DNA from 3 places in the Streptomyces sp. TG1A-8 genome. Region 2 is predicted to be linked to each of the others. Evidence: riboswitches for the same ligand, from Rfam matches in the RefSeq annotation. Region 2 holds a riboswitch; each other region holds the start of a gene.

Region 1 (9,977 bases), 1.4 Mb from region 2:
GGCTGCGGGCGGCGATGGCCGAGGAGCTGGCGCCGTCCGCCTCCGCCGGTCCGTCCGGCGCATGACGGTGTGGCGGGCGCACGGCGGCGTGGCCGCTCGGGGCCGGACCGGAAATCCGGGGCCGGCCCCCGGGCGCCCCGGCCGGGCCCGGCCCGGCGTCCCGCTCAGCCGCCGGAGGCGGCCGGCTGGCGGACGTTCGTCCGCACCCACTCCACGATCGACGTGGTCGTCGCCCCTGGCGTGAAGATCTCCGCGACGCCCTTCTCCTTCAGCGGCGGGATGTCCTCCTCGGGGATGATGCCGCCGCCGAAGACCAGGATGTCCTCGGCGTCACGCTCCTTGAGCAGCGCTATGACGGCGGCGAAGAGGGTGTTGTGGGCGCCGGAGAGGATGGACAGGCCGATCGCGTCGGCGTCCTCCTGGATGGCCGTGTCGACGATCTGTTCCGGCGTCTGGTGGAGTCCGGTGTAGATGACCTCCATACCGGCGTCGCGCAGCGCCCGCGCGATGACCTTGGCCCCGCGATCGTGGCCGTCGAGCCCCGGCTTGGCCACCACCACGCGGATCGGACCGGCTGCCACACCCATCACTGCCTCCATCAACCGACTACGGAAGCGACCGCTTCCGTCCGTACCGACAAGTACCGCACATCCGGCGCGTTGCGTCACCCGTCGCGAAGTGAACGAACGTTATCGCCAGCATCCCGCAAGCGGCGGTTTCACGGTGCGCAGCGAGGGGGAAATCACACGGTGGGACACAAAGGCACACGGGGGGCCGAGCCGCCCTCCCGCGTGCCGACGGGAGGTCGCCCATGAAGGTCACCGGGGTTCTTCCCTCCCTGCCGCTCTACCGGCGGCTGTGGCCCGGAAGGCTGGCTTCCCTGTCGATGGCCCTGGTGAAGGCCACCGCACTGGAGGCCGCGATCCTGGCGGGGCACGTGCTGCTGTACCCGACCGGCCTCATCCAGGAGCGCCCCTGCCCCGATCCCCCGGCGCCGGACGGCACCACCAGACTCCCCGACCGGTCCGGCCCGCCGGTCGTCCTGCTGCACGGCTTCATCGACAACCGCTCGGTCTTCGTCCTGCTGCGCCGCACCCTGGCCCGACACGGCCGCCAGCGGATCGAGTCGCTGAACTATTCCCCGCTGACCTGCGACATCCGCACCGCGGCGGAACTGCTGGGCCGGCACGTCGAGGAGATCTGCGCACGCACCGGCAGCCGCGAGGTCGACATCGTGGGACACAGCCTGGGCGGGCTGATCGCGCGCTACTACGTGCAACGCCTGGGCGGTGACCTGCGGGTGCGCACCCTCGTCACCCTGGGCACCCCGCACTGCGGAACCCGGGCGGTGCCGCTGGCCAACGCCCATCCGATCGTGCGGCAGATGCGGCCCGGCTCCGAGGTGATCGAGGAGCTGGCCCGCCCGGCGCCCGGCTGCCGCACCCGGTTCGTCGGTTTCTGGAGCGATCTGGACTCCGTGATGGAGCCGCTGGAGGCGGCCTGCGTCGAGCACCCCGATCTGGACGCGCACAACATCCGGGTGACCGGCATCGGGCACCTGGCCCTGCCCGTCCACCCCGCCGTGGCCGCCGGGATCCGGGAGGCCCTGGACTGCGAGCACACCGGGGACCGGCTCGCCGACGGGCTGACGGTGGCCTGAGGGGAGCACCCGGGCGGCGGACCGGGAGCGACCGCGGGGCCACGGCACGGTCCGCGCACAGGTGACTCACGGTCACCTGTTGTCGGGCAATCATCGAACACAAAGCCGAACTCGCGCCCGCCACCCCCCGGAACACGGCCGAATGCCCGTTTCAGGCCAACGTGAAACCAGCCGAAGATTGTCGCGCCCGCATACCGCCGGGTACAGTCGCCGCACTGCTCTGGCAGCCCCTGTTGTCGAGGCGAAAGAGAAGTTGGTGAACGATCGTCACCCGTCGGGGACCATGACCACCCCGGCCCCGGCTTCCGACGCCTCCGACGCGCACTACGCGCCGTACGGGGCACGGGAAACCCCGCAGGACGACCTCACCACGTACGGCGGCTACGACGCCACCCGTTTCCCGGCCGGTGACACCGGCACCGGGACCTTCGAGACCGACCCGCTCTTCGGCGACCTCCCGGGCGGCACGCAGCACACCGGCGCGTACGACACCGGGCAGTGGCGGACCGACACCGACCGGAGCCCGCACCCCGACCCGTACGCGGCCCAACACCACACCTCCTACGCCACCGGCGGGTACGACACCACCGCCTGGACGATCCCCGCACAGACCACCGGGAACGACACCACCGGCCAGTGGGACGCGAACGCCTGGCTCCAGCCCGGCGACGCCGGCGCCGACCCCACCCAGCAGTGGGAGTGGGGCACCCAGACCCTCGACACGGGCGCCTACGACGCCACGCAGTGGAACACCGACGGCGCGGCCGTGGCGCACGAACAGCACGCCGAGCCGTTCGACCAGCAGACCACGGCCACGCTCGAGCAGGTCGGGGACGAGTCGGCGACGAGCGTCTTCGAGCAGGTGCCGCACGAGGGCGCGCCCTTCGGCCCCTTCGACACCTCCTCCGAAACGCCCGACGGGGAAAGCGGGCCGGCCGCCACCGGCGAGCTGCCCGTCGTACCGGAGTTGCTCGACGGGCAGGAGGAGGGCGTCCCGGTCCCGGCCGCCCGCGTCGGCTCGCGCGGGGCGGCACGGTCCCGGCGCCGCACGCCTCCCAAGCGCTCCGCGCTGCTGACCATCGCCGTGCCCTCGGCCTGTGTGATGGGGGTCGCCGGAATCGCCGCCGCCTCCGTCGGCGCCCTGACCGACGGCGCCCAGGAGACCACCGCCTCCGCGTCGGACGCGCACGCGGTGCAGCCGTCCGTGGCCAACAGCCAGTTGGACACCCAGCTCAGGACGCTCTCCGCCGGCGCCGACGACTTCGCCGACCGGGCCAGCCGTACGCAGGAACGCATCGACCTCGAGGTGCAGCAGGAGCTGGAGAAGAAGAAGGCCGCCGCGGAGGCCGCGCTCAAGGAGCGGCTGCGACCGAAGTTCGCGCTGCCGGTCGCGCAGCACGGGCTCAGCGCCTACTTCGGGCAGGCCGGGGTGAACTGGATGTCCGTGCACACGGGCATCGACTTCCCGGTCTCCTACGGCACCACGGTCATGGCCGCCACCGACGGCACCGTCACCACGAAGTGGAACAGCGCCTACGGCAACATGATGATCGTGACGGCGAAGGACGGCACGCAGACCTGGTACTGCCACCTGTCCAACTACCGGGTACCCTCCGGGACGATCGTCAAGGCCGGCGAGCCGATCGCCTACTCCGGCAACTCCGGCAACTCCACGGGCCCGCACCTGCACTTCGAGGTGCGCCCGGCGGGCGGATCGGCCATAGACCCGCTGCCCTGGCTGCGCAGCCACGGCCTGGATCCTTCCTGAGACCCGTCGCGCACCGGGTGGGGTGGGGGTCCCGCCCGGACGGCGGGACCCACCCGTGCCTACAGCTTCTCCACCGGCGCGTACCGCAGCAGCAGCCGCTTGGGCTTGTCGTCGCCGAAGTCGACCGTCGCCTCCGCGTTCGCACCCGTGCCCTTCACCGCGACGACCGTGCCGAGTCCGAACTGGTCGTGGGTGACGCGGTCCCCGACGGCCAGGGCGACCACCGGCTTCTCCCCCGCGCGCCGGGTGGCGAACCCGGACGCGCCCGAGACCGCGGAGCGGGAGCGGGTCGAGGACAGCGAGGCCGCGACCCCGGCGGCGGGACCGGAGGGCATCGGCGCGGTCGCCCCCGTCCGCTTCCAGTCCACATGGGCGGGCGGGATCTCCTCCAGGAAGCGGGAGGGCGGGTTGTACGACGGCTGGCCCCAGGCACTGCGCAGCGTGGAGCGCGTGAGGTACAGCCGCTCCCGGGCGCGCGTGATGCCGACGTAGGCCAGGCGCCGCTCCTCCTCCAGTTCCTTGGTCTGGCCGAGGGCCCGCATGTGCGGGAAGACGCCGTCCTCCATGCCGGTCAGGAAGACGACCGGGAACTCCAGGCCCTTGGCGGTGTGCAGGGTCATCAGCGTGATGACGCCGCTGCCGTCCTCCTCGTCCGGGATCTGGTCGGAGTCGGCGACCAGGGCGACCTGCTCCAGGAAGTCGGCCAGCGTCCCCTGCTCGCCCTCGCCGCGCTCCTGCTCGAACTCCAGGGCCACAGCCGCCAGTTCCTGCAGGTTCTCGATGCGGGTCTCGTCCTGCGGGTCGGTGGAGGCCTGCAGTTCGGCCAGGTAACCGGTGCGTTCGAGCACCGCTTCGAGGACGGTCGCGGGTCCGGCGCCGGACTCCACGATCGTACGCAGGTCCTCCATCAGCGTGTTGAACCGCTTGACCGCGTTGGTGGACCGCGCGGCCATGCCGTACGCCTCGTCCACGCGCTTCAGCGCCTGCGGGAAGCTGATCCTCTCCCGCTGGGCGAGGGCGTCGACCATCGCCTCGGCGCGCTCGCCGATGCCCCGCTTGGGGACGTTGAGGATGCGGCGCAGCGGCACCGAGTCCTCGGGGTTGGCGAGGACGCGCAGGTAGGCCAGGACGTCCCGGACCTCCTTGCGCTCGTAGAAGCGGACGCCGCCGACGACCTTGTAGGGCAGGCCGACGCGGATGAAGACCTCTTCGAAGACGCGGGACTGGGCGTTGGTGCGGTAGAAGACGGCGACGTCGCCGGCCTTGGCCCGGCCCGCGTCGACCAGGCGGTCTATCTCGTCCGCGACGAACTGCGCCTCGTCGTGCTCGGTGTCCGCCACGTAACCGGTGATGCGCGCGCCCTGGCCGGCGTTGGTCCACAGGTTCTTCGGGCGGCGGGACTCGTTGCGCTCGATGACCGCGTTGGCGGCGGACAGGATGGTCTGCGTGGAGCGGTAGTTCTGCTCCAGCAGGATCGTCGTCGCGTCCGGGTAGTCCTCCTCGAACTGGAGGATGTTACGGATCGTCGCGCCCCGGAAGGCGTAGATCGACTGGTCCGCGTCACCGACCACGCACAGCTCGGCGGGCGGGAGGTCGTCCGCGTGGGGCGGGGCGTCCCCGGCGTGCTCGCCGGTGCCGACCAGTTCGCGCACGAGTGCGTACTGGGCGTGGTTGGTGTCCTGGTACTCGTCCACCAGGACGTGCCGGAAGCGGCGGCGGTAGTGCTCGGCGACGTCCGGGAAGGCGCGCAGCAGGTTGACCGTCGTCATGATCAGGTCGTCGAAGTCGAGCGCGTTCGCCTCGCGCAGGCGTGACTGGTACAGCGCGTAGGCCTGGGCGAGGGCCTTCTCGAAGCCGTCGGTGGCCCGGGCGGCGAAGTCCTCCTCGTCGATCAGCTCGTTCTTCAGGTTGCTGATCTTGGCGCTGAAGGACTTGGGCGGGTAGCGCTTGGGGTCGAGCTCCAGGTCGCGGCAGACCAGGGCCATCAGGCGCTTGCTGTCGGCGGCGTCGTAGATCGAGAACGAGGAGGTGAACCCGAGCTTCCTGGACTCCCGGCGCAGGATGCGCACGCACGCGCTGTGGAAGGTCATGACCCACATCGCGTGCGCGCGCGGGCCGACGAGCTGCTCGACGCGCTCCTTCATCTCGCCCGCGGCCTTGTTGGTGAAGGTGATCGCGAGGACCTGGCCCGGGTGCACGTGCCGCTCGGCGAGCAGGTGGGCGATGCGGTGGGTGAGCACGCGGGTCTTGCCGGAGCCGGCGCCGGCGACGATGAGCAGGGGGAGCCGGCGTGGACGACCGCGGCGCGCTGGTTCTCGTTCAGCCCCTCCAGGAGGGCGGCGGCGTCGATCGCGGGGCGCGGGGCGCCGTCGCGGTAGTGGGTGTCCCGCTCCGGCGGCACGTCGAACTTCCCGCCGAACAGGTCGTCCGGAAGCGACTCCGGAACGTGATCGTCCTCGGGCGGCGGCGGGGGCTCCTCCTCGTGCCCGCGAGGGGCTCGGAGGTCCGCCAGGAAGCTGTCGTCAAAGAGGCTGCTCATCGCTCTCCGAGTCTAGGGCGCCCCGCGGACAACCGGTCGCCGCCCCGGGGGCACGACCGGTCCCCCGGGGCGGCGATGACCGCTTCGGCACGCACCGGTCCGCCGCTCACGCTGCGCGGGCGTCCCGTCGCGGAGGCCCGCCCGCTCACAGGTCACGAAAATGTATCGGACATTTCGTGCGCCAACCTTCACAGGAGTCACACGAGTTGGCTAAGTTTCCCTCAGGTCGCACGACCCCTTCCGGCGAACGTCGCCGGGCCGCGCGGCCTCCGCCGAGTCCGGTGCGCCCCTGTGCGGCGACCGGAGCCGGGGACCCACCGATCCTGGGGTGAATCGGCCGACTCCCACCCGGGACGACGCCGTAGGGCAACCCTTCCGAACCACCCGCCCGAACCCGACAGCTAACCCGGTAGGCGGCACATGGAAGGAGTCGCCTCCCTTGGCGTCGCACCGCAAGCCGCGCCCCGGCGGGACGCGCGGAGCAGTCGTCCGCACCAGCCCCGCCCTGGCCACCGCCGCCTTCACCTCCGTGGCCGTGCTGTCGCACGCGGCCGAGGCGGCGCCCGCTCCCGACGGCCGGCCGAGCCGGGAGGAGATCGAGAGGAAGATCGAGGACTTCTACCGGCGGGCCGAGTCGGCGGCCGAACCGCAGGAGGCGGCCGGGGCGCGGACCGGCCGGCCGCGCGAGCGCGCCGACGTCCCGCGCGAGGGGGTCCGGCTCCCGGACGGCCCGCGGGACTACTTCGACCAGAGCCGGGTGATGGACCGGCTGGCCTCGACCGTGCGCAGGCGCCAGGAGACCGCCAGGACCCGTGCGACACCCGTCGTGGCGCCGGCCGAGGCGCCGAACGGTCCGAAGACGGCCAAGGCCGCCGCCCAGCGAAAGCTGGCGTCCGCGCGCGCACTGCTCGCCCGGGAGGCGGCCCGGGGCACGGCACCGCCGCCGGGCCGGTCCGCCCGCGGCATCACGCCGTCCGCCGCCCCGGCCGACCTCCCGACCGACCTCCCGGCCGGCAAGGCCGTCGCCTTCGCCCGCGCACAGATCGGCAAACCGTACGTCTGGGGTGCCGCCGGGCCCGGTTCCTACGACTGCTCCGGCCTCACCCAGGCCGCCTGGAAGGCCGCCGGCGTGGCCCTGCCGCGCACCGCGGCCGGCCAGGCCCGCGCGGGCACGGCGGTCACGGTCGCCGAGGCGCGACCCGGTGACCTGGTCTTCTTCGGCGGCGCGCACCACGTCGGTCTCTACCTGGGCGGGGGCATGATGGTCCACGCACCGGGGCCCGGCGCGTACGTCTGCGAGGAACCGGTCCACCACGGCGGCGAAACGCCCGTCCACAGCGTCGTGCGACCGGCCTGACCCGTCCCGCGCCCGCCGTCCCGCGCGCGGTGCGCTGTTCGGGCCCCCGCGCGCGTGCCCTCCCCCGGACGGACCGCGCGGCTCCCTACCATCGGGCGCATGCCCGGCATCTCAGGTCTGCGTGCGTGGTGGGCCCGGCGCCGGCCGGCGGCCGGGACCGCGGTGATGGCGACCGGCATCGTGTCGGTGGGCCTGCACATGAGCGGTGACGAGACGCCGTCCCGGATCCTCCTGGGGGTCGCCTGCGTCGTCTGGGCGGGGCTCGGTGCCGGGTTCGCCGTACGGCTGGTGGGACAGCGGCACCGGTGGGCGGCGCAGGCGCGCGGCCCGGGTGCGCTCACCGCCGTCGCCGCCACGGCGGTGCTCGGCACCCGGATCTCGGCGCTCGGCCGGCAGACCCCGGCGGAGGCGCTGCTGGCGCTGGCGGCGCTGCTCTGGCCCGTGCTGCTCCTGCTCGCCCCACGGAACCGGGGGCGGCGCATGCCCGGGACGGTGTTCCTGTGCTGTGTGGCCGCACAGGGGCTCGCGGTGCTGGCGGCCGTCCTGGCCGCGAGCGAGGCACTGGCGTGGCTCGCGCACGCCGCGCTGGCGCTGTTCTGGCTGGGCCTGGTGTTCTACGGCCTCGCCCTGACGCGCTTCGAGCCGCGCCAGGTGCTGCACGGGGCCGGGGACCACTGGTTCGCCGGCGGGGCGCTCGGCATCTCGGCGCTGGCGGGGGCCGAACTGCTCCTGGCCGACAGCGCGCGCCTGCCCCTGTGGAACGACGACGACCGCGGCACACTGCGCGACATGACCATCACGCTGCTCGTCCTGGACCTGGCCTGCTACCTCGTCCTGCTGGCCGCCGAGGTGGCGCTGCCCCGGCTGCGCCACGACGTGCGGCGGTGGGCGACGGTGTTCGCGACGGGGGCGACCGCGGCGGCGGTGCTGTCCGTCGCGGCCGCCGTGGACGCGCCCTGGCTGACGGGGCCGGGGCGGGCGCTGGTGTGGGTGGCGGTGGCGGCGTGGCTGGTGGCCGTCGTCGCCGCGGTGCGCGCGGCCCGCGCGGGGGCCGGCCAGGGCGGCAGGGGGGCGCCGGGCGTCACGTCCACAGCACGGCGATGAAGATGTTCGCCGTGGTCAGCAGGCCGACCAGCCCGAAGAGCCCCTTGTCCACGTCCTCCTCGTCGCGCTTCACGTAGACCAGCCCCAGGACGACGATCAGCAGGGCCAGCTTGAGGCCGATCTTGACGGTGTTGACGTGGTGGTCGTCGGCCTCGTTGAGACCGACCAGGACCACGCCGGTGGCCAGCATGGTGAACGCGCCGTGCAGCATGGCGGGGACGAAGCGGGCCGTGCCCCGGCCCATCGCCTTCATCTGGGTGAGGAAACCGCCGAGCAGCGCGGCGATGCCGATGATGTGCAGGCCGACGAAGAGATGGATGAGTACGTCCATGGGCCGGAGCCTAATCAGGGGCCTCCCGGCTTCCCGTCACCGGGCCCGGCCGAGGCGCCCGCCGGTCGCGCCCGCGTGTGTTCCATAGCACCCCAGGGCTCCCGCGCGTCCCGCTTGCCCCACTTCGATCACCACGCTGCGTGAAGGCGGTCATGGGAGATCGGTGAACCGACCACGGCCGGTCACGACTCCGCCCGTCATGGGCAGTTCCGCACAGTGCGTTACCAAGCCGTCACCGTTGGCCCTAGCGTCCTCACCCGGGTGACCGGCTCCTGATCACCGTCCTGACCAGGGGCGGCCGTCGGTCTCCCCGGCCGGGAGGTGTCCGGCGCGCTCCCCGTGCGGGCCGCCGTCGGACGCACCGACCGCTCGGTCCTACGAGTCCTACGGAAGGGACGTGACGGTCCAGGTGGCAGCGCACCGCAAACCCCGGCAACGCTTGCTCGGCGGTCACGCCGCCCGCACGGCCGCGACCATCGCCCTGGCGGGCGCGGCCACCGCAACGGGTTTCGACGGGACGGGACACGCCGAGCCGCAGCTGACGCCGGCACAGGTGAGGACGCGGGTGGACCAGTTGTACCGGGAGGCGGAGGCCGCCGCCGAGAAGTACGACGGGGCCCGGGAGAAGGCGCGGGCGGCCCGGGACCGGCTGGACTCCCTGCGGGACGAGACCGCCCGCAAGCAGGACGAGCTCAACACGGCCCGGGCCGCACTGGGGTCGTTCGCCGCGGCGCAGTACCGCGACGGCGGCATCGACCCGGCCTGGCAGCTCGCGCTGTCCAGCGATCCCGACCGGTACCTCGACGGTGCCGCGTTCGCGGAGCGGGCCGGTGACCGGCAGGCCGGGACCGTGTCCCGGGTGCGCGCACGATTGCGGGAGATCGAGCAGTTGCGCGGCGCCGCCCGCGTCCAGCTGGCCTCGCTGCGGTCGCGGCAGGCCGAGTTGAAACGGCGGAAGGAGACCGTCACCGGCAAGCTCGCCGAGGCGCACCGGCTGCTGGACCGGCTCACGCCCCCGCAGCGGGCCCGGGTCACCGGCGGCTCCGTACCGGGACGCGCCTCGCGCTCGGTCCCGGACGCCCGTCCCGCCCCGGCGCCGCCGGAGTCCGCCGCCCTGGGGGTCCGCGCCGCCGAGGCCGTCGCCTACGCCTACCGGAAGCTCGGCAGCCCCTACGTGTGGGGCGCGACCGGCCCGGACGCCTTCGACTGCTCGGGCCT
Region 2 (9,977 bases):
AGCACTCCCCGGTCGTGCGCACCCTGCGCAAGCAGTACGCGGCGACCCTCCTGGACGACGGCCAGTACCGGCGCGCACTGCCCGAACTGCGCCGCCTCGCCGACGAGCGCGCCGCCGAGGCCGGCCAGGCCGACCCGCAGTCCCTGCGCCACCGCTACGAGGCCGCCCAGTGCCTGGAGCAGCTCGGCGAACCGGCGGCGGCGCTCGCCGAGTACCGGGCGCTGCTGCCGTACTACGAGAACCAGTACGTCTCCGGTGACCCGCAGCTCGCCCACGACGTGCGCCGCCGCATCGGCCACCTGCTGCTCGCCCTCGGTGACCGGCCGGCCGCGCACGACACGCTCGCGCGCCTGGTGATGGACGTCGAGCGCCTGCACGGCCCCGGCCACCCGCTGGCCGAGGAGGTCCGCCGCACCCTGCACTGGCTGGGGCAGGTGCGCGGCTAGGGCCGTGGCGCCGGGTCCTTGGCGTTCACCGGGCCGTTCCCGTGGCCCTGGCGGCCGGAGTTCCCCGGCGGCGGACACACGCCGGACACGTTGCGCCTCGTTCCGCCGGGCAGGACGGACCAGGGGCGGGGTCCACGGCCGGACACCGGTGGTCCGGGAAGCGCGGGCACGTCACGTGGGCGGTGGCCGGCGCGGCCGTCGTCGCCGGGGTGACGCGGCGGTGCCCGAAGTCGTGCTGAATCGTTGGTCGAATGGGTTGGCCAGAGCCGGGCCGCTGCCTACCATCGATCATCGCAAGACTTTGTGCACCGCCGCACAATCTCCTCAGGAGGTCCCCTTGCACCGCCGCCGTAGCACCGCGTTCGTCCTCACCGCCGCGATCGCCGCAGCGGCCCCCCTCCTCACCGCCTGCGGGAACGACGCGCACCCCGGCGCCGCGGCCGTCGTCGGCGGCCAGCGGATTACGGTCTCCGAGCTGGAGAACCGGGTGAACGAGGTGCGCCGGGCGCAGCGGGCCGCGGTGGCCGACGACACCCAGTACCAGCAGGTCCTCGCCTCCACCGGCAGCCTGACCCGCGACACCCTGCACAACATGGTCCTGGACCGGGTGCTGCACCGCGCCGCGCGCGACGAGGGCGTCACGGTCACCCGCAAGGAGGTCCAGCAGATGCGCACCGGTCTGGAGCAGCAGGCCGGCGGCGCCAAGGGGCTGGAGACGGCCTGGCTGCAGAAGTACGGCATCGCACCCGGGCGCCTGGAGGACAACCTGCGCCTCCAGCTGGAGGCGCAGAAGCTCGCCACGAAGCTCGGCACCGACACCACCCAGCCCGCGTTCTGGAAGGCCCTGTCCAAGGCCTCCGGCGAACTCCACGTCGACCTGAACCCGCGCTACGGCTCCTGGGACGTGCAGAAGAGCAGCCGCGTGGACGCGAAGACACCGTGGGTGCGGGAGGTCACGGCGACGGGAGCGCAGCAGCCGGCGTAGCGGACGGGCCGCGGGCAGGGCGGGGGCAGGCTGGCACGGTGCCGGTCATACGGTCATACGGCATCCCCGCCCCTGTGGACAACCGATCCCGTCCGTCCGCGCCGTGGGTTACGTTCGGACGGTGAACGCAACCAGCCCCGAAGCCGCCGTCCCCGAGGCCGGTCCCGGCCGCATCGTCCTGCTCACCACCAGCCACCGCGTCGCACCCGGCCTGCTGTCCTGGCCCGCCTGGCAGGCGCTGCGCGCGGCCGACGCCGTGCTGTGCGCGGACGGCGCGCATCCGCAGCTGCCGTATCTGCGGGAGGCCGGGGCCGCCGTCCGCGAGGCGTCGCCCACCGCGCGGGAGCTGGTCGACGCCTGCGCGGGCGGGCGCACGGTGGTGGTCGTGGCCACGGGTGAGGGCGAGCCCGCCCTCACCGACGGCCTGGCCCGCCTGGCCGGCTCCGGCCGCGTGCGGATGCCGGATCTGGAACTGCTGCCGGCCTCCTACGACCTGCCCGGCGCCCGCCTCCTGGACCTGGTCCAGGTCATGGACCGCATCCGTGCCGAGTGCCCCTGGTCATCCCGGCAGACCCACCGGGGACTGGCGAAGTACGGCATCGAGGAGGCGTACGAACTCGTCGAGGCGATCGAGGCCGGCGACCGCGACGAACTGCGGGAGGAGCTGGGCGACGTCCTGCTCCAGGTCGTCTTCCACTCCCGCATCGCCGAGGAGGACCCTGAGGCGCCGTTCTCCGTCGACGACGTGGCCGGCGGCATCGTCGCCAAGCTGGTCCACCGCCACCCGCACGTCTTCGGCGACGAGAGGGCCGAGACGCCGGAGGACGTCAAGGAGCACTGGCTGCGGACCAAGGCCGAGGAGAAGCGGCGCGGCTCGGTCACCGAAGGCGTCCCCCTCGGCCAGCCCGGACTCGCCCTCACCGCCAAGCTCGCCTTCCGCGCCCGCACGGCCGGCCTGGACGTCCCGCTCCCGCGGGGCGAGGGCATCGGCTACGAACTGCTGGCCCTGGCGGCGCGGGCCGAGGCGGAGGGTGTGGACCCGGAGGCGGCCCTGCGGGCGGCGGCCCGGGTCTACCGGGACGCGATACGGGCGGTGGAGGCGGAAGGAAAGGACGGCACGGCGGCCGCGCAGTAGTTAAGGAGGGGCACCGCGGCGGAGCGGCGGGAGCGGCACCGCGACACGGAGCCGGCCGACTCCTCGAAGGGCGCGGCGGACCGCAACGGAACGCGGGGCGTCCCGCACAGCCACGGTGCGGGACGCCCCGGAGCGCCGGAGCGCGGTGTCCGCCGGCCCCGGTCCCCGTGAGGCGCGCCGCGGCGGGCCCGATACCGTCGGGGGGTGACCGACCAGCCCCACCCCCCGACGGCCGACGACTCCGCCCCCGCCCTGTTCACCTGGGAGTTCGCCGCCAACCCCTACCCCGCCTACGCCTGGCTGAGGGAGCACGCCCCGGTGCACCGGACGCGGCTGCCCAGCGGGGTCGAGGCATGGCTGGTCACCCGGTACGGCGACGCCCGGCAGGCCCTCGCCGACCAGCGGCTGAGCAAGGACCCCGCGCACCACGACGAGCCCGCGCACGCCAGGGGCAGGACCGGCATCCCCGGCGAGCGCAAGGCCGAGCTGATGACGCACCTGCTGAACATCGACCCGCCGGACCACACCCGCCTGCGCCGGCTGGTGAGCAAGGCGTTCACGCCCCGCCGGGTCGCCGAGTTCGCGCCCCGCGTGCAGGAGCTGACCGATCTGCTCATCGACCGGTTCGCGCGGACCGGCTCCGCCGACCTCATCCACGAGTTCGCCTTCCCGCTCCCCATCCACGCCGTCTGCGACCTGCTCGGCGTCCCGCGCGAGGACCAGGACGACTTCCGGGACTGGGCGGGCATGATGATCCGGCACGGGGGAGGACCGCGCGGCGGGGTCGCGCGGTCGGTCAAGAGGATGCGGGGCTACCTCGCCGACCTCATCCACCGCAAGCGGGCGGCGCTGCCCGCCGAGCCCACCCCGGGCGAGGACCTGATCTCCGGCCTCATCCGCGCCTCCGACCACGGCGAGCACCTCACCGAGAACGAGGCCGCCGCCATGGCCTTCATCCTCCTCTTCGCCGGTTTCGAGACCACCGTCAACCTCATCGGCAACGGCACCTACGCCCTGCTCACCCACCCCGGGCAGCGCCACCGGCTGCAGCGGTCCCTGGCCGCGGGCGACCGGGACCTGCTGGAGACCGGCGTGGAGGAACTGCTCCGCTACGACGGCCCGGTGGAGCTGGCCACCTGGCGGTTCGCCACCCGGCCGCTCACCCTCGGCGGACAGGACATCGCCGCCGGGGACCCGGTGCTCGTCGTCCTCGCCGCCGCCGACCGGGACCCGGAGCGGTTCGCGGACCCGGACGTGCTGGACCTCGCCCGGCGCGACAACCAGCACCTCGGCTACGGCCACGGCATCCACTACTGCCTCGGCGCCCCGCTCGCCCGGCTGGAGGGCCAGACCGCGCTCGCCACCCTCCTGACCCGCCTGCCCGACCTGCGGCTCGCGGCGGACCCGGCCGAACTGCGCTGGCGCGGCGGACTCATCATGCGCGGCCTGCGCACACTCCCCGTGGAGTTCACGCCGAGCACCTGAGCCCACCGCCTGAGCCCACCGCCACCGAGCCCGCCCGACCCGTGAACGCACCGTCCCCCACCTGCACGGCAGACCCGAACCTCACGTCCCCCGCGCGAAGGTGACAGGTATTCAACTTCGTGATCTTCATGTGATCTGTGCGGCATGAACTTGTGACAAGTGATCGCCTGCCGATACGTTCACCCCTCAGCGCGGCGCCGAGCCCCATCCGCCGCGCGGACCCCGCTGTCGCACGAAAGGCTTCCGCATGCTCTCCGGGAACGGCCGTCACCGTCGCCCCCGCCAGGCTCCGGCCCTCCTCGTCGCGGCCGGAGTGACCGGCTCGGCCATCGCCATCCCGCTCCTCGGCGCCGCGAGCGCCAGCGCGGCCGACGGCACCACGTGGGACAAGGTCGCCGAGTGCGAAAGCGGCGGCTCCTGGAGCGCCGACACGGGCAACGGCTACTACGGCGGCCTGCAGATCTCCCAGGAGGACTGGGAGGCCCACGGCGGCACCCGGTACGCCTCCAGCGCCGACCAGGCCAGCCGCTCGCAGCAGATCGCCGTCGCCGAGAAGATCCTGGCCGACCGGGGCACCACGCCCTGGGCGACCTGCGCCCTGCTCTCCGGGCTGACCTCCGACTCGGGCTCCGTGGACGTCGACACCGGCGTCGACGGCTCCGGCGCGGCGGACCCGGGCACGGACGACGCGCCCGGGTCCGGCGACTCCGCCGGGCCCACCGACTCCCCGGGCCCCGCCGGCGGATCGGACCCGTCCGGCCCACCGGACGCGACGCCCTCGGCCGGCTCCGGCCCCTCCTCGGGCGCGGCCGACACCCCGGCCCCGGCCCCGGGTTCGCGTTCGGGGACGGACGGCCACGAGACCGGCAAGGCAGGCAAAGCGGACGGGGCCGGCGATGCCGCCAAGTCGGACACGTCCGCATCCGCCGGACCGGAGGGCGGGGGGAGCGGTGGCCCCACCACCACCGGCTCCGCGACCGGCGATCCGGACGATTCCTGGCAGAGCGGCGGTTCCTGGAGCCTGGTCGACACCGGCTCCCTCGACACCGGCTCCCTCGACAATGGCGGACGCCACCGCGGCGGCAGTGCGGACGAAAAAGTGACAAACGGTCAAAGTGCCGCGCCCTCCGGCCGTCACGCCTCCCGGGGTGCGGACACCTACACGGTCCGGCGGGGTGACACCCTCGCCTCCATCGCCGACTCCCTCGGCCTCGACGGCGGATGGCACGCGCTCTACGCCGCGAACGAGAAGGCCGTCGGCGCCGACCCGAACCACATCTCCGCCGGTCAGACCCTGGAAGTAAGGGCGGAAACAGGCGGAAAGTAGCGGGAGTTGACGTCCCGTTTCGCGACCCATGTCCGTTTTGGCGAAAGTGTGGGATGAGTCTCAGAAGCCCTGATCGTCTTTGAAATTTCGCCGGTCCCGTGTCTACGGTCGTGATCGCTCGTCACCACGGGCCCCGGCGACCGCAACGCCGAATCCTGCCAGCGGTCGCCCGGGAACAGTCGTCGCGTCATGCGCCGCAGGCAGGAGCGGGGGACCCAAGGTAAGCGCCAGGACCGGCAGTTCGGCCGGACCCGGCTAGGGGTAAAGCCACCCTCCCGCAGGAGGGTGGCCGGGCAACTCAACCGGCCCGAACCCGACAGCTCACCTCGCAGGCGTCGGTGAGGGGATCCATCCATGCTGTTTTCCGGCAAGGGCAAGCACCGCCGTCCGTCCAAGGCCGTCCGCGCCGTCGCGCTCGCCGGTGTCACCGGCGCCGCCGTCGCCGCCCCGCTGATGGCGGCCGGCAACGCCTCCGCCGCCACCGCCTCCGAGTGGGACACGGTCGCCCGGTGCGAGTCCGGCGGCAACTGGTCCATCAACACCGGCAACGGCTACTACGGCGGCCTGCAGTTCTCCGCCTCCACCTGGGCCGCCTACGGCGGCACGCAGTACGCCGCCACCGCCGACAGGGCCTCCAAGGCGCAGCAGATCGCCGTCGCCGAGAAGGTCCTCGCCGCGCAGGGCAAGGGTGCCTGGCCGGTCTGCGGCACGGGCCTGTCCGGCGCCGCCTACGGCGGTTCCGCCCCGACCGGCAACTCCGCCCCGACCGGCAGCTCGGCGGGCACCTCCGGCAGCTCGGCGGGCACCTCGGGCGGCTCCACGTCGAACAGCGGTGGCAGCACCGCCGCCCGCTCCGGCGACCAGCAGGCCGCCTCCCGCTCCGCGGAGCGTCCGGCCGCGAGCAGGACCGTCACCACCCCGACCGGCGAGAAGGTCAAGAAGGGCGACGGCGAGTACAAGGTCGTCGCGGGCGACACCCTCAGCACCATCGCCCAGAAGCGCGGCGTCGCGGGCGGCTGGAAGAAGCTGTTCGAGCTGAACAAGGGCATCGTCGAGGACGCCAACCTCATCTACCCGGGCCAGCAGCTGCACCTGAAGTGACATCCGGCGCCCACGGCGGCCTCACCGCCCCCGCGGCACGGGTCCGCACGCCGAACCCCTCGTGAGGGCCCCGCCCCGCCGGCCTCCCGCCCCGGCGCGTCCTTCCCGGACGCGCCGGGGCGGGGCTTTTTCCGCCCGCCCCCCGCGCGCCGCGCCCGCCCCGGGCTCCCCCTTCCCCGCCTCCGGCCCGTCCCGACTTCTCCGGTCCTTCCGGGCACCCCTTTGTTTCGGGCCAAAACAAAAGGTACCGTCGGCATGTCCACGGGACGGTCGGTCGCCGGCCGACGCCCCCGGGACGGTTAGGCTCTAGTCGCAAGGCACACCAGCCCCGCACAACCAGCGTCACATCCACGAAGGAGATGCTCGTGCCGTCCATCGACGTCGTCGTAGCCCGGGAAATCCTGGACTCCCGAGGCAACCCCACGGTCGAGGTCGAGGTCGGCCTCGACGACGGCAGCACGGGTCGTGCCGCCGTCCCCTCCGGCGCCTCCACCGGTGCCTTCGAGGCCATCGAGCTCCGCGACGGTGACTCCAACCGCTACCAGGGCAAGGGCGTCGAGAAGGCCGTCCTGGCCGTCATCGAGCAGATCGGCCCCGAGCTGGTCGGCTACGACGCCACCGAGCAGCGCCTGATCGACCAGGCCATGTTCGACCTGGACGCCACCGACAACAAGGGCTCCCTCGGCGCCAACGCGATCCTGGGCGTCTCCCTCGCCGTCGCCCACGCCGCCTCCGAGGCCAGCGACCTGCCGCTGTTCCGCTACCTGGGCGGCCCGAACGCGCACCTGCTGCCGGTGCCGATGATGAACATCCTGAACGGCGGCTCGCACGCCGACTCCAACGTGGACATCCAGGAGTTCATGATCGCCCCGATCGGCGCGGAGTCCTTCTCCGAGGCCCTGCGCTGGGGCGCCGAGGTCTACCACACCCTCAAGAAGGTGCTGAAGAGCAAGGGCCTGTCCACCGGCCTCGGCGACGAGGGCGGCTTCGCCCCCAACCTCGGCTCCAACCGCGAGGCCCTCGACCTCATCCTCGAGGCCGTCAAGGAGGCCGGCTACACCCCCGGCGAGCAGATCGCGCTCGCCCTGGACGTCGCCGCGTCCGAGTTCTACAAGGACGGCTCCTACGTCTTCGAGGGCAGGAACCGCACCGCCGAGGAGATGACCGAGTACTACGCCGAGCTGGTCGAGGCGTACCCGCTGGTCTCCATCGAGGACCCGCTGTTCGAGGACGACTGGGACGGCTGGAAGACCATCACCGCCAGGCTCGGCGACAAGGTCCAGCTGGTCGGCGACGACCTGTTCGTCACCAACCCCGAGCGCCTCGCCAAGGGCATCGAGGAGGGCGCCGCCAACGCCCTGCTGGTCAAGGTCAACCAGATCGGCTCGCTGACCGAGACCCTGGACGCCGTGGAGCTGGCCCAGCGCAGCGGCTACAAGTGCATGATGTCCCACCGCTCCGGCGAGACCGAGGACGTCACCATCGCCGACCTGGCCGTCGCCACCAACTGCGGCCAGATCAAGACCGGCGCCCCGGCCCGCTCCGAGCGCGTCGCCAAGTACAACCAGCTGCTGCGCATCGAGGAGATCCTCGACGACGCGGCGGTGTACGCCGGCCGCAGCGCCTTCCCGCGCTTCAAGGGCTGATCCCGACCCGGGAGCGGGCCGAGCCAGTCGTCCGTACGTCCCCGCACCCGGTCCCGTACCGTGTGCGGGGACGTACGTGCGTGTGAACGGGAGGCGGGGACATGGCAGTGAAGGGCCGCAACGACCGGGACCGGTTCTCCACCGCGACACGGCTGCGGGCCCTCGGCGAGCAGACGGCGGCCCGGGTCTACCGCTCGCAGACCAAACGGCAGGCCCGCCGCTCCCGGCTCACCGGCCGCGCCGCGCTGCTCGCGCTCGTCCTGTGCTCGCTGATCGTCGCCCTGGCCTACCCGATGCGCCAGTACGTCTCCCAGCGCGCCGAGATCGCCGACCTCCAGCACCGGCAGGAGCAGGCGCGCCGGCGCGTCGAGCAACTGCGGGACCTCAAGGCGCGCTGGCAGGACGACGCCTACGCCGAGCAGCAGATCCGGCGCCGGCTGCACTACGTGATGCCCGGGGAGACCGGGTACGTCGTGATCGACCCCGGCGCGGCCGAGCAGTCCCGCGCCGACCTCGGGGCCGCCCAGCGGCCCTGGTACGCGAACGTCTGGGACGGGGTCGACAAGTCCGACGCCTCCGACCAGTGACCGGCCGCCGGCCGGTGACCGACAGAAAGCCATCCTGAAAGCAGTCATGCACACGCCTCCGCCGCCCACTCCGCGCACCGAGCCCACCGACGCGGACGTGCAGGCCTTCCAGCAGCAGCTCGGCCGTCCCCCGCGGGGCCTGCGGGCCATCGCGCACCGCTGCCCGTGCGGACAGCCGGACGTCGTGGAGACGGCGCCCCGCCTGCCCGACGGCACACCGTTCCCGACGACGTACTACCTGACGTGCCCGCGCGCCGCCTCGGCGATCGGCACGCTGGAGGCGAACGGCGTCATGAAGGAGATGACGGAGCGCCTGGGGAGCGATCCCGAGCTGGCCGCCGCCTACCGGGAGGCCCACGAGGACTACCTGCGGCGCCGCGACGAGATCGAGGTCCTGGCGGGCTTCCCGAGCGCCGGCGGCATGCCGGACCGGGTCAAGTGCCTGCACGTCCTGGTCGCCCACTCGCTGGCCGCGGGCCCGGGGGTGAACCCGCTCGGCGACGAGGCGCTCGCCATGCTGCCCGAGTGGTGGAGCAAGGGCCCGTGCGTGGTGCCCGCCCAGGGGCCGCCGGGCGACGGGTGGCGGACGGAGGCGGCGGAGGACGGCTCGGGACACTTCGCCTCCAAGCCCGTCGAGGAGGGCGGCCGGTGACGCGCGTCGCCGCCATCGACTGCGGTACGAACTCCATCCGGCTCCTCGTCGCCGACGTCGACCCGCGCACCGGCGAGCTGACCGACCTGGACCGGCGCATGACGATCGTGCGGCTCGGCCAGGGCGTCGACCGCACCGGCCGGCTCGCGCCCGAGGCGCTGGAGCGCACCTTCGCCGCCTGCCGCGACTACGCCGGGATCATCGCGGAGCACGGCGCCGACAAGCTCCGCTTCGTCGCCACCTCCGCCTCCCGGGACGCCGAGAACCGGGACGAGTTCGTGCGGGGCGTCGTCGGTATCCTCGGTGTCGAGCCCGAGGTCATCACCGGCGACCAGGAGGCCGAGTTCTCCTTCACCGGCGCCACCGGGGGGCTGGCGGGCCGCGACGACCTCGGCCGGCCCTACCTCGTCGTGGACATCGGCGGCGGCTCCACCGAGTTCGTCGTCGGCGACGACCGCGTGCGGGCCGCGCGGTCCGTGGACGTGGGCTGCGTGCGGATGACCGAACGGCACCTGGTGCGGGACGGCGAGGTCGCCGACCCACCCGCCGAGGAGCAGATCGCCGCCATGCGGGCGGACATCGAGGCCGCCCTGGACCTCGCCGAGCGGACGGT
Region 3 (9,977 bases), 1.3 Mb from region 2:
GGACAACTGTCACCGACCCTGATCGTCCTGGGTGCCGCGCTGATCGGGGTGCTGGTCGAGGCCTTCGTCCCGCGCAGGTCCCGTCACCACGTCCAGGTGCTCCTCTCCGCCGTCGCGCTGTGCGCCGCGTTCGCCGCGGTCGTCGCGCTCGCGGCCGGCGGCTACGGCACCACGAAGGCGCACATCGCCGCCATGGGCGCGGTCGCGGTCGACGGGCCGTCCCTGTTCCTGCAGGGCACGATCCTGCTGGCCGGCCTGGTCGGCCTGTTCACCTTCGCCGAGCGTCGCCTGGACCCGGTGGCGCACGGCAACCGGGTCGACTCCTTCGCCGCGCAGGCCGCGTCCGTGCCGGGCAGCGACGGCGAACAGGCGGCGGTCCGGGCCGGGTTCACCACCACCGAGGTCTTCCCGCTGCTGCTCTTCGCGATCGCGGGCATGCTGGTGTTCCCCTCGGCCAACGACCTGCTGACACTGTTCGTGGCCCTGGAGGTCCTCTCCCTGCCGCTGTACCTGCTGTGCGCGCTGGCCCGCCGCAAGCGGCTGATGTCGCAGGAGGCCGCGGTCAAGTACTTCCTGCTCGGCGCGTTCGCCTCGGCGTTCACCCTGTTCGGCATCGCCCTGCTGTACGGCTACGCGGGCTCGGTGTCGTACGCCCGCATCGCCCAGGTCGTCGACGGCACCGTCACCGACGTCGACCCGGCGCTGGCGGGCACCATGGGCAACGACGCGCTGCTGCTGATCGGCGGCGCCATGATCATGATGGGCCTGCTGTTCAAGGTGGGCGCGGTGCCGTTCCACATGTGGACGCCCGACGTCTACCAGGGCGCGCCCACCCCGGTGACCGGCTTCATGGCCGCGGCGACGAAGGTGGCGGCGTTCGGCGCGCTGCTGCGCCTGCTCTACGTCGTCCTGCCCGGGATGCGCTGGGACTGGCGGCCGGTGATGTGGGCGGTGGCGATCGTCACCATGCTGGGCGGCGCGATCGTGGCCATCACCCAGACCGACATCAAGCGGCTGCTGGCGTACTCGTCCATCGCGCACGCCGGCTTCATCCTCGCCGGTGTCATCGCCACGTCGAAGGACGGCGTGTCCTCCGTGCTCTTCTACCTCGCCGGGTACTCGTTCGTGACGATCGGCGCGTTCGCGGTGGTCACGCTGGTGCGCGACGCGGGCGGTGAGGCGACCCACCTGTCCAAGTGGGCCGGGCTCGGCCGCCGGTCGCCACTGGTGGCGGCCGTGTTCGCGGTGTTCCTGCTGGCCTTCGCCGGCATCCCGCTGACCTCCGGGTTCGCGGGGAAGTTCGCCGTGTTCAAGGCGGCGGCGGACGGCGGCGCGACCCCGCTGGTCGTGGTCGGTGTGCTCTCCTCGGCGATCGCGGCGTTCTTCTACATCCGCGTGATCGTGCTGATGTTCTTCAGCGAGCCGAAGCCGGACGGCCCGACCGTGGCCGTGCCCTCGCCGCTGACGACGGTGGCGATCGGCGTGGGCGTGGCGGTCACGCTGGTGCTCGGTGTGGCACCGCAGTACTTCCTGGACCTGGCGAACCAGGCGGGGGTGTTCGTGCGCTGAGGCGTCCGGCACGGGCGCGCGGCCCCGGTTCCTCCCCGCGAGGAGCCGGGGCCGTCCGCGCGGGCCGGGCACCGCCGGCGCGCCGGCGGGAGGAGCGCACCCGCGGCTGTGGACAACTTCCGGCGCTGTCGGCGCGGGCGCCTATCGTGGACGCAGTGGTCGAGGGACGACGCACGGGGGACCGGACCCGGGGGACAGGACGATGGGCGCGACAGGCGGGATCAGCGAGATGCCAGGGGTGACCGAGAGGCCGGACGCGGAGGAGAGCGAGGCACTGGCCACGCTGCACCGGGTCTTCGGGTACGACTCCTTCCGCGGTGAGCAGGAAGCGGTCGTCGAGCACGTGGTGGCGGGCGGCGACGCCCTCGTCCTCATGCCCACCGGTGGCGGCAAGTCGCTGTGCTACCAGATCCCGGCCCTCGTCAGGCCCGGCACGGGCGTGGTGGTCTCACCGCTGATCGCGCTGATGCAGGACCAGGTCGACGCCCTGCGCGCCCTCGGCGTGCGGGCCGGCTTCATCAACTCCACGCAGGACTTCGACCAGCGGCGCACGGTCGAGGCCGAGTTCCTCTCGGGCGAGCTGGACCTGCTCTACCTGGCCCCGGAGCGACTGCGCGTGGAGGCCACGCTGGACCTGCTCTCCCGCGGCAAGATCTCCGTCTTCGCCATCGACGAGGCGCACTGCGTGTCCCAGTGGGGCCACGACTTCCGCCCCGACTACCTGGCCCTGTCCCTGCTCGGCGAGCGCTGGCCGGACGTGCCGCGCATCGCGCTCACGGCGACGGCCACCCGCGCCACCCACGAGGAGATCACCCAGCGGCTGCACATGCCGGCGGCCCGCCACTTCGTGGCCAGCTTCGACCGGCCGAACATCCAGTACCGGATCGTGCCCAAGGCCGACCCGAAGAAGCAGCTCCTCGCCTTCCTGCGGGAGGAGCACGCGGGCGACGCCGGCATCGTGTACTGCCTCTCCCGCAACTCGGTGGACCGGACGGCGGAGTTCCTCAGTGCCAACGGCATCGAGGCGGTGCCGTACCACGCGGGGCTGGACGCGGGCGCCCGCGCCGCCCACCAGGCCCGGTTCCTGCGCGAGGACGGCCTGGTCGTGGTGGCGACCATCGCCTTCGGCATGGGCATCGACAAGCCGGACGTGCGCTTCGTCGCCCACCTGGACCTGCCCAAGTCGATCGAGGGCTACTACCAGGAGACGGGACGGGCGGGCCGGGACGGGCTGCCCTCCACCGCCTGGATGGCGTACGGCCTGAACGACGTCATCCAGCAGCGCAAGCTGATCCAGTCCGGCGAGGGCGACGAGGCGTTCCGCCGCCGGGCCGCCGCCCACCTGGACGCGATGCTCGCCCTGTGCGAGACCGCCCGGTGCCGGCGCGGCCAGCTCCTGGCCTACTTCGGTCAGGAGCCCCCCGCCGCGGGGTGCGGCAACTGCGACACCTGCCTCACCCCGCCCGAGACGTGGGACGGCACGGTCGCGGCGCAGAAGGTGCTGTCGACGGTGGTGCGGCTGCAGCGGGAGCGCGGGCAGAAGTTCGGCGCCGTGCAGATCGTCGACATCCTGCTCGGCAAGCGCACCGGCAAGGTGATCCAGTTCGACCACGACCAGCTGTCCGTCTTCGGTATCGGCCAGGACCTCACGGAGGGCGAGTGGCGCGGCGTCATCCGGCAGCTGCTGGCCCAGGGACTGCTCGCGGTGGAGGGGGAGTACGGCACGCTGACGCTCACCGAGGCGAGCGGCGCGGTGCTGCGGCGGGAGCGGGAGGTGCCGCTGCGCAAGGAGCCCAAGAAGCCGGCCACCTCCCGGCCGGGTGCGGGTGCCGCCGCGGGCCGGGGCGAGCGCAGGGCCAAGGCCGCCGCGGTCGAGCTGCCCGAGGAACTGCTCCCGGTCTTCGAGGCCCTGCGCGCCTGGCGCGCCGAGCAGGCCCGGGAGCAGGGCGTCCCGGCGTACGTCATCTTCCACGACGCCACGCTGCGGGAGATCGTCGCCCGCCGGCCCGGGTCGGTGCGGGAACTGGGCACGATCGGCGGAGTCGGCGAGAAGAAGCTGGCGACCTACGGGGAAGGGGTGCTCGCGGTGCTCGACTCCCTGGCCGGCGCCGGCCCCGCCCCCGACGGCTCCCTGGCCGGCGCGGGCGGCGGTTCCCCGGAGGACGACCGGCCCGAGCAGGCCGAGGAGCCCGAGCCGGACGACTGGACGTAGGACGGGCGGCGCCGCGGGGCGCGGGGACCGGGGTGCGGGTCCCGCGGGGGGCTTCCGGCGCGGGCGCCGCGCCGTTCCCCGGCGGTCAGGAGAGCGCCGTCAGCCCCGGGGCGAAGGTGATCAGCAACGGAAGCAGCGGGACCAGCGCGGCCACCGTCGTCGTCAGCGCCCGGTGCCGGCGCAGCAGCCGCGGGGGCGGCTCCAGCAGGCGGTCCACGCGTTCGCCGAGGAGGCGGCGGCTGGACGCGCAGGACAGGACACCGCGGTGCTGGTTCAGCTCGATCAGGGCGAGGGCGGTGGTGACGTGGCCGCAGCGGCGGGACGCGGTGTCGTCGGCGGCCAGCTCGACCAGGCGGTGCGTCTGGTCGCAGAAGTGGGCGAACAGCGGGACGCGCGGGAAGCCCGTGGCGAGCGCCGTGGACAGGTGCAGCAGCCAGTCGTGGTGGGCGCGGGCGTGGCCGCGCTCGTGGGTGAGCACGGCGTCCAACTGGTGTCCGGTCAGGCGCTGCAGGGCACCCGTGGTGACGACCAGCTGGGGCGGGTGGCCCGGCATCCACCACGCGTCGGGGTAGTCGTCCTCCAGCACCAGCATGGGGCCGCGCGCCGGGGGCAGGCCCGCGGGCAGGTCGGGGGCGCGCTCGCGCAGGTGCGCCCGGGCCCGGCCGCGGTGCCGGCGGGCCTCGGCGAGTTCCCGGGCGAGCATCGCCGTCGTCCAGGCCGCCCCGCCGGCCAGCAGCAGGGTGAGGGCGACGGACCAGAGCGGGGCGGCCGAGAGGTCGTACGCGGCGGTGACGGCCGGCGGCGCGGGAGCGAACACGCGGTCGCGGACGGTGTGGAAGACGGCCGCCGCGCCCAGGACCAGCGCGGTCAGACAGCACAGCAGCACCGTGGCGACCAGGCACTGCCACACCCACAACGCCACCACGGGGTCCCGCTCGGGCCAGGCGGCCCGGGTCAGCGCGCGCGGCGCCGGTACGGCGGCCGTCAGGGCGACGACGCTCAGCAGGAGCAGGCAGACGGTCATGCCGGGGCTCCGGTTCCTGTCGGAAAGGGGTGCGGGTGCCGGAACATGCGCCGGGGCGCATCGGGTGGTGCGTGTTCCCCGTCAGTATGACGCGGACGGGCGGCGCGAGTCAGGTGCCGGCACGGATCCGGCCGCTCCTTCCCGGCGCGTCCGGCGCCGTCCCGCGGGTGCGCCCGCCCCGGTGCGCGGTGCCGCCCCGGTGTCCGTGTCCGTGCCGCCGACCGCCCTGCCGCGGCGGTGGGTTCGCCCCGGCGGCCGGCGGGCGCCGGCTCAGCCGGCCACGATGCGCCCGGTGACCTCCCCGAGGCCGACCCGGCCGCCGTCCGGCCCCGGGGCCCAGGCCGACAGGGTCACGACGTCGCCGTCCTCCAGGAAGGTCCGTTCGCCGCCCGGGAGGCCGAGCGGTTCCCGGCCGTTCCAGGTCAGCTCCAGCAGCGAGCCGCGCTGGTGCTCCGCCGGACCGCTCACCGTGCCCGAGCCGTACAGGTCGCCGGTGCGCAGCGACGCCCCGTTCACCGTCATGTGGGCGAGCTGCTGGGCGGCGGTCCAGTACATGGTGGCGAACGGCGGCTCGGACACCACGTGGCCGTTGAGCACGACGGAGATCCGCAGGTCGTAGCCGCCGGGTTCGATCCCGGGGGCCGAGTCGTCCAGGTAGGGCAGCAGCGGGTGGGTGCGCTCGGGAGGCGCCACGCGCGCGTGCTCCAGCGCGTCCAGCGGGGTGATCCACGCCGACACCGACGTGGCGAAGGACTTGCCGAGGAACGGGCCGAGGGGGACGTACTCCCAGGACTGGATGTCCCGCGCCGACCAGTCGTTCAGCAGGCAGAGCCCGAAGACGTGCTCCTCGAAGTCGCCGAGGGCGACCGGCCTGCCCGGCGCGGAGGGCACGCCCACCACGAAGCCGACCTCGGCCTCGATGTCCAGCCGGACCGACGGGCCGAAGACGGGCGCCGGGTCGTCCGGGCCCTTGCGCTGCCCGGACGGCCGTATGACGTCCGTGCCGGACACCACCACCGTGCCGGCGCGCCCGTGGTAGCCGATCGGCAGGTGCTTCCAGTTCGGGGTCAGCGAGTCCTCGGCGTGCGGACGGAAGATCCGGCCGACGTTGCGGGCGTGGTTCTCGGAGGCGTAGAAGTCGACGTAGTCGGCCACCTCGAACGGCAGGTGCAGGGTGACCTGCGACAGCGGGTGGAAGAGTGGCTCGATGGTCTCGCGGTGCGCGGGCACCGTGACCCACGCGGTCAGGGCGCGCCGCACGTCCGACCAGGCCGTGCGGCCGGCGGCCAGCAGCCGGGTGAGGGTGGGCCGGGCGAGCAGGGAGGCGTACGGCGAGCCGAGTGCGGCGGCCGCGGCGCCCGCGTCCAGGACGTGGTTGCCGAGCCGGACGCCGACCCTGCGCCCGGTGTTGCCGGCGGGCGAGAACACGCCGTAGGGGAGGTTGTGCGGACCGAAGGGGTCGCCCTCGGGGACGTCGAAGGGGGGCATGGGGTGCTGCCTCACTCTCATCCGGGCCATGCATGGCACTGCGTTCCATGTGGTTGCGCCACACGTTACGGGTGTGCCGCACGTCCCACGCAGTGCCGTCCGGGGTGAGCGGGCGATGTCCACGGGGTCCGCGACGCCCCCGAGCGGCCCTGCCCGGGCGCCCGTTCCGGCCGGCGTCCTTGGAGGACGTGCGAGGGCGTGCGGAAGCGTGCGAGGACGTGCGAGGGCACGGCCGGGGCCGCCGCCGGGTCCCGGCCCGCGGTGCGGGGGCCGCCGCCGGGATCCGGCGCGTGCCGCGGGATGAGTCGGCGGGGCGGCGCGTCCGTATTCTCTGATCATGGCCGCACTTCCCGCATTCACCCTGATCGCCACCGACCTGGACGGGACGCTGCTGCGCGGCGACGACACGGTCTCCGACCGGTCGCTGGCCGCGCTCGCGCGGGCGGCGCGGGCCGGCGCCCGGCACCTGGTGGTGACGGGCCGCCCGGCCCCCCGGGTGCGGCCCCTGCTGGCCGACCTCGGCTGCACGGGGCTCGCGGTGTGCGCGCAGGGGGCGCAGGTCTACGACGCCGGCGCCGGCCGTCTGCTGTGGTCGGTCGGGCTGGACCGGGAGTCGGCCGAGACCGCGCTCGGCAAGATCGAGGCCGAGGTGGGCCAGGTGTACGCGGCCGTCGACCAGGACGGCGTGGAGGGGCGCACCCTGATCGAACCCGGGTACCTGATGCCCCACCCGGCCCTGCCCGCCGTCCGGGTCGGCCGGCGCGAGGACCTGTGGCGCGAGCCCATCAGCAAGGTGTTGCTGCGCCACCCCGCGCTGACCGACGACGAGCTGGCGGCGGCCGCCCGCTCGGCGGTGGGTCCGCTGGCGACGGTCACCATGTCGGGGCCGGGGACCGTGGAGCTGCAGCCGAGCGGTGTCACCAAGGCGACCGGCCTGGCGCTGGCGGCGGACCACCTGGGCGTCGCCGCCGGGCGGGCCCTCGCCTTCGGGGACATGCCCAACGACATCCCCATGTTCGGCTGGGCCGGGTACGGCGTGGCCATGGCCGGCGCCCATCCCGAGCTGAAGGCCGTCGCGGACGAGGTCACCGCCTCGAACGAGGACGACGGCGTCGCCGTCGTCCTCGAGAGGCTGTTCCCGGCCGGTTGACCGGGACGGCGGCGGGCCCGCCGGGGGCGCCGGTCAGTACGCGCCGTACACGTTGTCGATCGACCCGTAGCGCGCGGCCGCGTAGTTGCAGGCCGCGGTGATGTTGGCGACCGGGTCGTAGGGGTCGAACGCGGTGCCGGGCACGTGGTAGGCGGCGAAGGTCGGGTCGATGACCTGCAGCAGTCCCTTGGACGGGGTGCCCGCGGCGGCGTTGGAGTCCCAGCCGTTGACGGCGAGCGGGTTGCCCGAGGACTCGCGCATGACGTTGCGGTAGATGCCGTTGTAGGTGCCCGGGATGCCGCGCTGGGCCATGATCGCGAGCGACTCGCGGATCCAGCCGTCGAGGTTGTTCGGGTACCCGGCGGGGGTGGTGGCGGCCGCGGCGGCCGTGGTGGTGGCCGCGGAGGCGTCGGCCGCGCCGACGAGCGGGAGCGTGAGGACGGCGGCACCGGCGCCGAGGACGGCGATCCGGCGGACGAGGCGGTTGGTGCGGACGCGGCGGTACCGGGGGGCAGCAGACATGGGGATGTTCCTCTCCGTCGCCTGCGAGGTGAGCTGTCGGGTTCGGGCGGGGAGGTGCCCGGCCGCGCGGCCGTGGCCGCGCGGCTTCACCCCGAGCCGTCCCGGGACGGCGTGTGCGTCCGGTCCGGCGGCTTGCCTGGGTCCCCCGCTCCTGCCGTACGAATGGGTTCTCGACGGGTGGTGCCAGGCGCGGCAGGATTCGGCGTCCGCCTGACAGGGCGGGAACGTATGCGAGAGCACATGTCGGGAACAAGCACCGGATTCACGGAACATGCCGGTCGACACCGGTCCGGGGGATATGGGGCACTTGATCCTTTGCGGTCGCCGTGCCCCAACTGGCCGTCGCGGCAAGGCGAAGGGGCCGTGAGGGGCGATCGGTGCGCCACGGCCCGCACGTGACCCACTTCACGAAATGGCGAATTATGCCAAATCGGATATGGGTGATTTGTGATTGCGGCCCACCGGAACGGAAGGACTGGCCGGATCCGACCCCTCCGTACGGGCGGGGAATAGGGCGGAAAGATATGTCCTCATATCACCCGATCGGAAATATAACGGTCACGACCGATACCGCCCGGGCTGGACCGGTGGGCGCTATCGGTGATCGAAACGGGACCGGATACGCTGAGTTGAGTGAAGGCAGCGACCTATCGACAAACCGTGTAACCGCCAGCAGACACCAGCAGACAGGAGACCCCTCGTGACCGTCGTCGGGCCGTTCGGGCTGAGCGTGCGGGACCAGGCCCTCGAAGCCGATGTCCAGGCCGGATTGACGGCTGTCGAGGAAGGCCTGCTCGAGGCCACCAAGAGCGAGGTCCCGTTCATCACGGAGGCCGCGCAGCACCTCGTGCGGGCCGGGGGAAGCGGTTCCGGCCACTGCTCGTGATGCTCGCCGCGCAGTTCGGCGACCCGTACGCGCCGGGTGTCGTGCCGTCCGCCGTCGTCGTGGAGCTGACCCACCTGGCCACCCTGTACCACGACGACGTCATGGACGAGGCGTCCGTGCGGCGCGGCGTGGAGAGCGCCAACACACGCTGGGGCAACTCCGTCGCCGTCCTCACCGGGGACTTCCTGTTCGCCCGCGCCTCCCAGATCCTCGCCGACCTCGGCCCCGAGGCCGTGCGGGTGCAGGCCCTGGCGTTCGAGCGGCTGGTCACCGGGCAGATCCTGGAGACCGCGGGCCCCTCGGACGGCCGTGACCCGGTCGAGCACTACCTGGACGTGCTCGGCGGCAAGACCGGCTCCCTGGTGGCGGTGTCGTGCCGGTTCGGCGCGATGATGTCCGGCGCCCGCGAGACGGTCGTCGACGTCCTCACCCAGTACGGCGAACGGCTCGGGGTCGCCTTCCAGCTCGCGGACGACGTCCTCGACATCGCCTCCGACTCGCACGAGTCCGGCAAGACCCCCGGGACCGACCTGCGCGAGGGCATCCCGACGCTGCCCGTGCTCCGGCTGCGCGAACGCGCGGCCCGGCTGGGGCTGCCCGAGGACCTCGCCCTGTGCGAACTGCTCGACTCCGACCTCAGCGACGACGGCCGGCACACCGAGGCGCTGGTCGCGCTGCGCGCCCACCCCGCGCTGGAGCAGGCCCGCCGGGACACCGTCCGCTACGCGGAGGAGGCGCGGTCCGCGCTGGCCCCGCTGCCGGAGTGCGACGCCAAGGCGGCGCTGCTCGAACTGTGCGACGCGGTGGTCCACCGTGCCGGCTGAGCCAGCGCCCGGACACCGGCCGGACGGTGCCGTCCCGCCCGACCCCTACGGGTCGGGGGAGGCGCGGCCGCCGGGTGTCATACCCCAGGCGTACGCGGAGTTGGCTCCGAGGTCTGACGCTTTCTCACGGCCGGTTTGGTGAGATGGAAACCACGGAAATCACCACTCCTCACCGATTCGGGTGAGAATGGCGGCTCAAGTGGACCAGAGTGAGGGCAGCCGCCGCCGACGACGGAGGTAGGGCAACACATGGCACCGTACGAATCCGGTGACGCAACGGGCACCGCACGGCACGACGAGGA

The links. Region 2 has a riboswitch for cyclic di-AMP ahead of QQY24_RS18785 (transglycosylase family protein). Riboswitches for the same ligand answer to the same signal wherever they lie in the genome.
Region 1: another riboswitch for cyclic di-AMP. It lies ahead of QQY24_RS12175 (C40 family peptidase); the one in region 2 lies ahead of QQY24_RS18785 (transglycosylase family protein).
Region 3: another riboswitch for cyclic di-AMP. It lies ahead of QQY24_RS12945 (transglycosylase SLT domain-containing protein); the one in region 2 lies ahead of QQY24_RS18785 (transglycosylase family protein).

The regions. Positions count from the first base shown of each region.
Region 1 is NZ_JASTLB010000001.1:2,866,706-2,876,682, forward strand. It holds gene QQY24_RS12150 (DUF5691 domain-containing protein) at 1-65, shown strand, start outside; gene QQY24_RS12155 (cobalamin B12-binding domain-containing protein) at 165-587, opposite strand; gene QQY24_RS12160 (triacylglycerol lipase) at 812-1,660, shown strand; gene QQY24_RS12165 (M23 family metallopeptidase) at 1,917-3,428, shown strand; partial or broken gene pcrA (DNA helicase PcrA) at 3,488-5,967, opposite strand; cyclic di-AMP (ydaO/yuaA leader) riboswitch at 6,228-6,398, shown strand; gene QQY24_RS12175 (C40 family peptidase) at 6,407-7,324, shown strand; gene QQY24_RS12180 (hypothetical protein) at 7,424-8,428, shown strand; gene QQY24_RS12185 (hypothetical protein) at 8,406-8,759, opposite strand; gene QQY24_RS12190 (NlpC/P60 family protein) at 9,169-9,977, shown strand, end outside.
Region 2 is NZ_JASTLB010000001.1:4,277,056-4,287,032, forward strand. It holds gene QQY24_RS18760 (serine/threonine-protein kinase) at 1-446, shown strand, start outside; gene QQY24_RS18765 (SurA N-terminal domain-containing protein) at 784-1,431, shown strand; gene QQY24_RS18770 (nucleoside triphosphate pyrophosphohydrolase) at 1,553-2,566, shown strand; gene QQY24_RS18775 (cytochrome P450) at 2,771-4,051, shown strand; gene QQY24_RS18780 (transglycosylase family protein) at 4,299-5,378, shown strand; cyclic di-AMP (ydaO/yuaA leader) riboswitch at 5,561-5,728, shown strand; gene QQY24_RS18785 (transglycosylase family protein) at 5,733-6,479, shown strand; gene eno (phosphopyruvate hydratase) at 6,845-8,125, shown strand; gene QQY24_RS18795 (septum formation initiator family protein) at 8,227-8,712, shown strand; gene QQY24_RS18800 (DUF501 domain-containing protein) at 8,759-9,364, shown strand; gene QQY24_RS18805 (Ppx/GppA phosphatase family protein) at 9,361-9,977, shown strand, end outside.
Region 3 is NZ_JASTLB010000001.1:3,020,449-3,030,425, reverse strand. It holds gene nuoN (NADH-quinone oxidoreductase subunit NuoN) at 1-1,569, shown strand, start outside; gene recQ (DNA helicase RecQ) at 1,772-3,781, shown strand; gene QQY24_RS12960 (M56 family metallopeptidase) at 3,867-4,805, opposite strand; gene fahA (fumarylacetoacetase) at 5,076-6,293, opposite strand; gene QQY24_RS12950 (HAD family hydrolase) at 6,631-7,443, shown strand; gene QQY24_RS12945 (transglycosylase SLT domain-containing protein) at 7,477-7,965, opposite strand; cyclic di-AMP (ydaO/yuaA leader) riboswitch at 7,969-8,151, opposite strand; partial or broken gene QQY24_RS12940 (polyprenyl synthetase family protein) at 8,666-9,675, shown strand; gene QQY24_RS12935 (DUF2092 domain-containing protein) at 9,925-9,977, shown strand, end outside.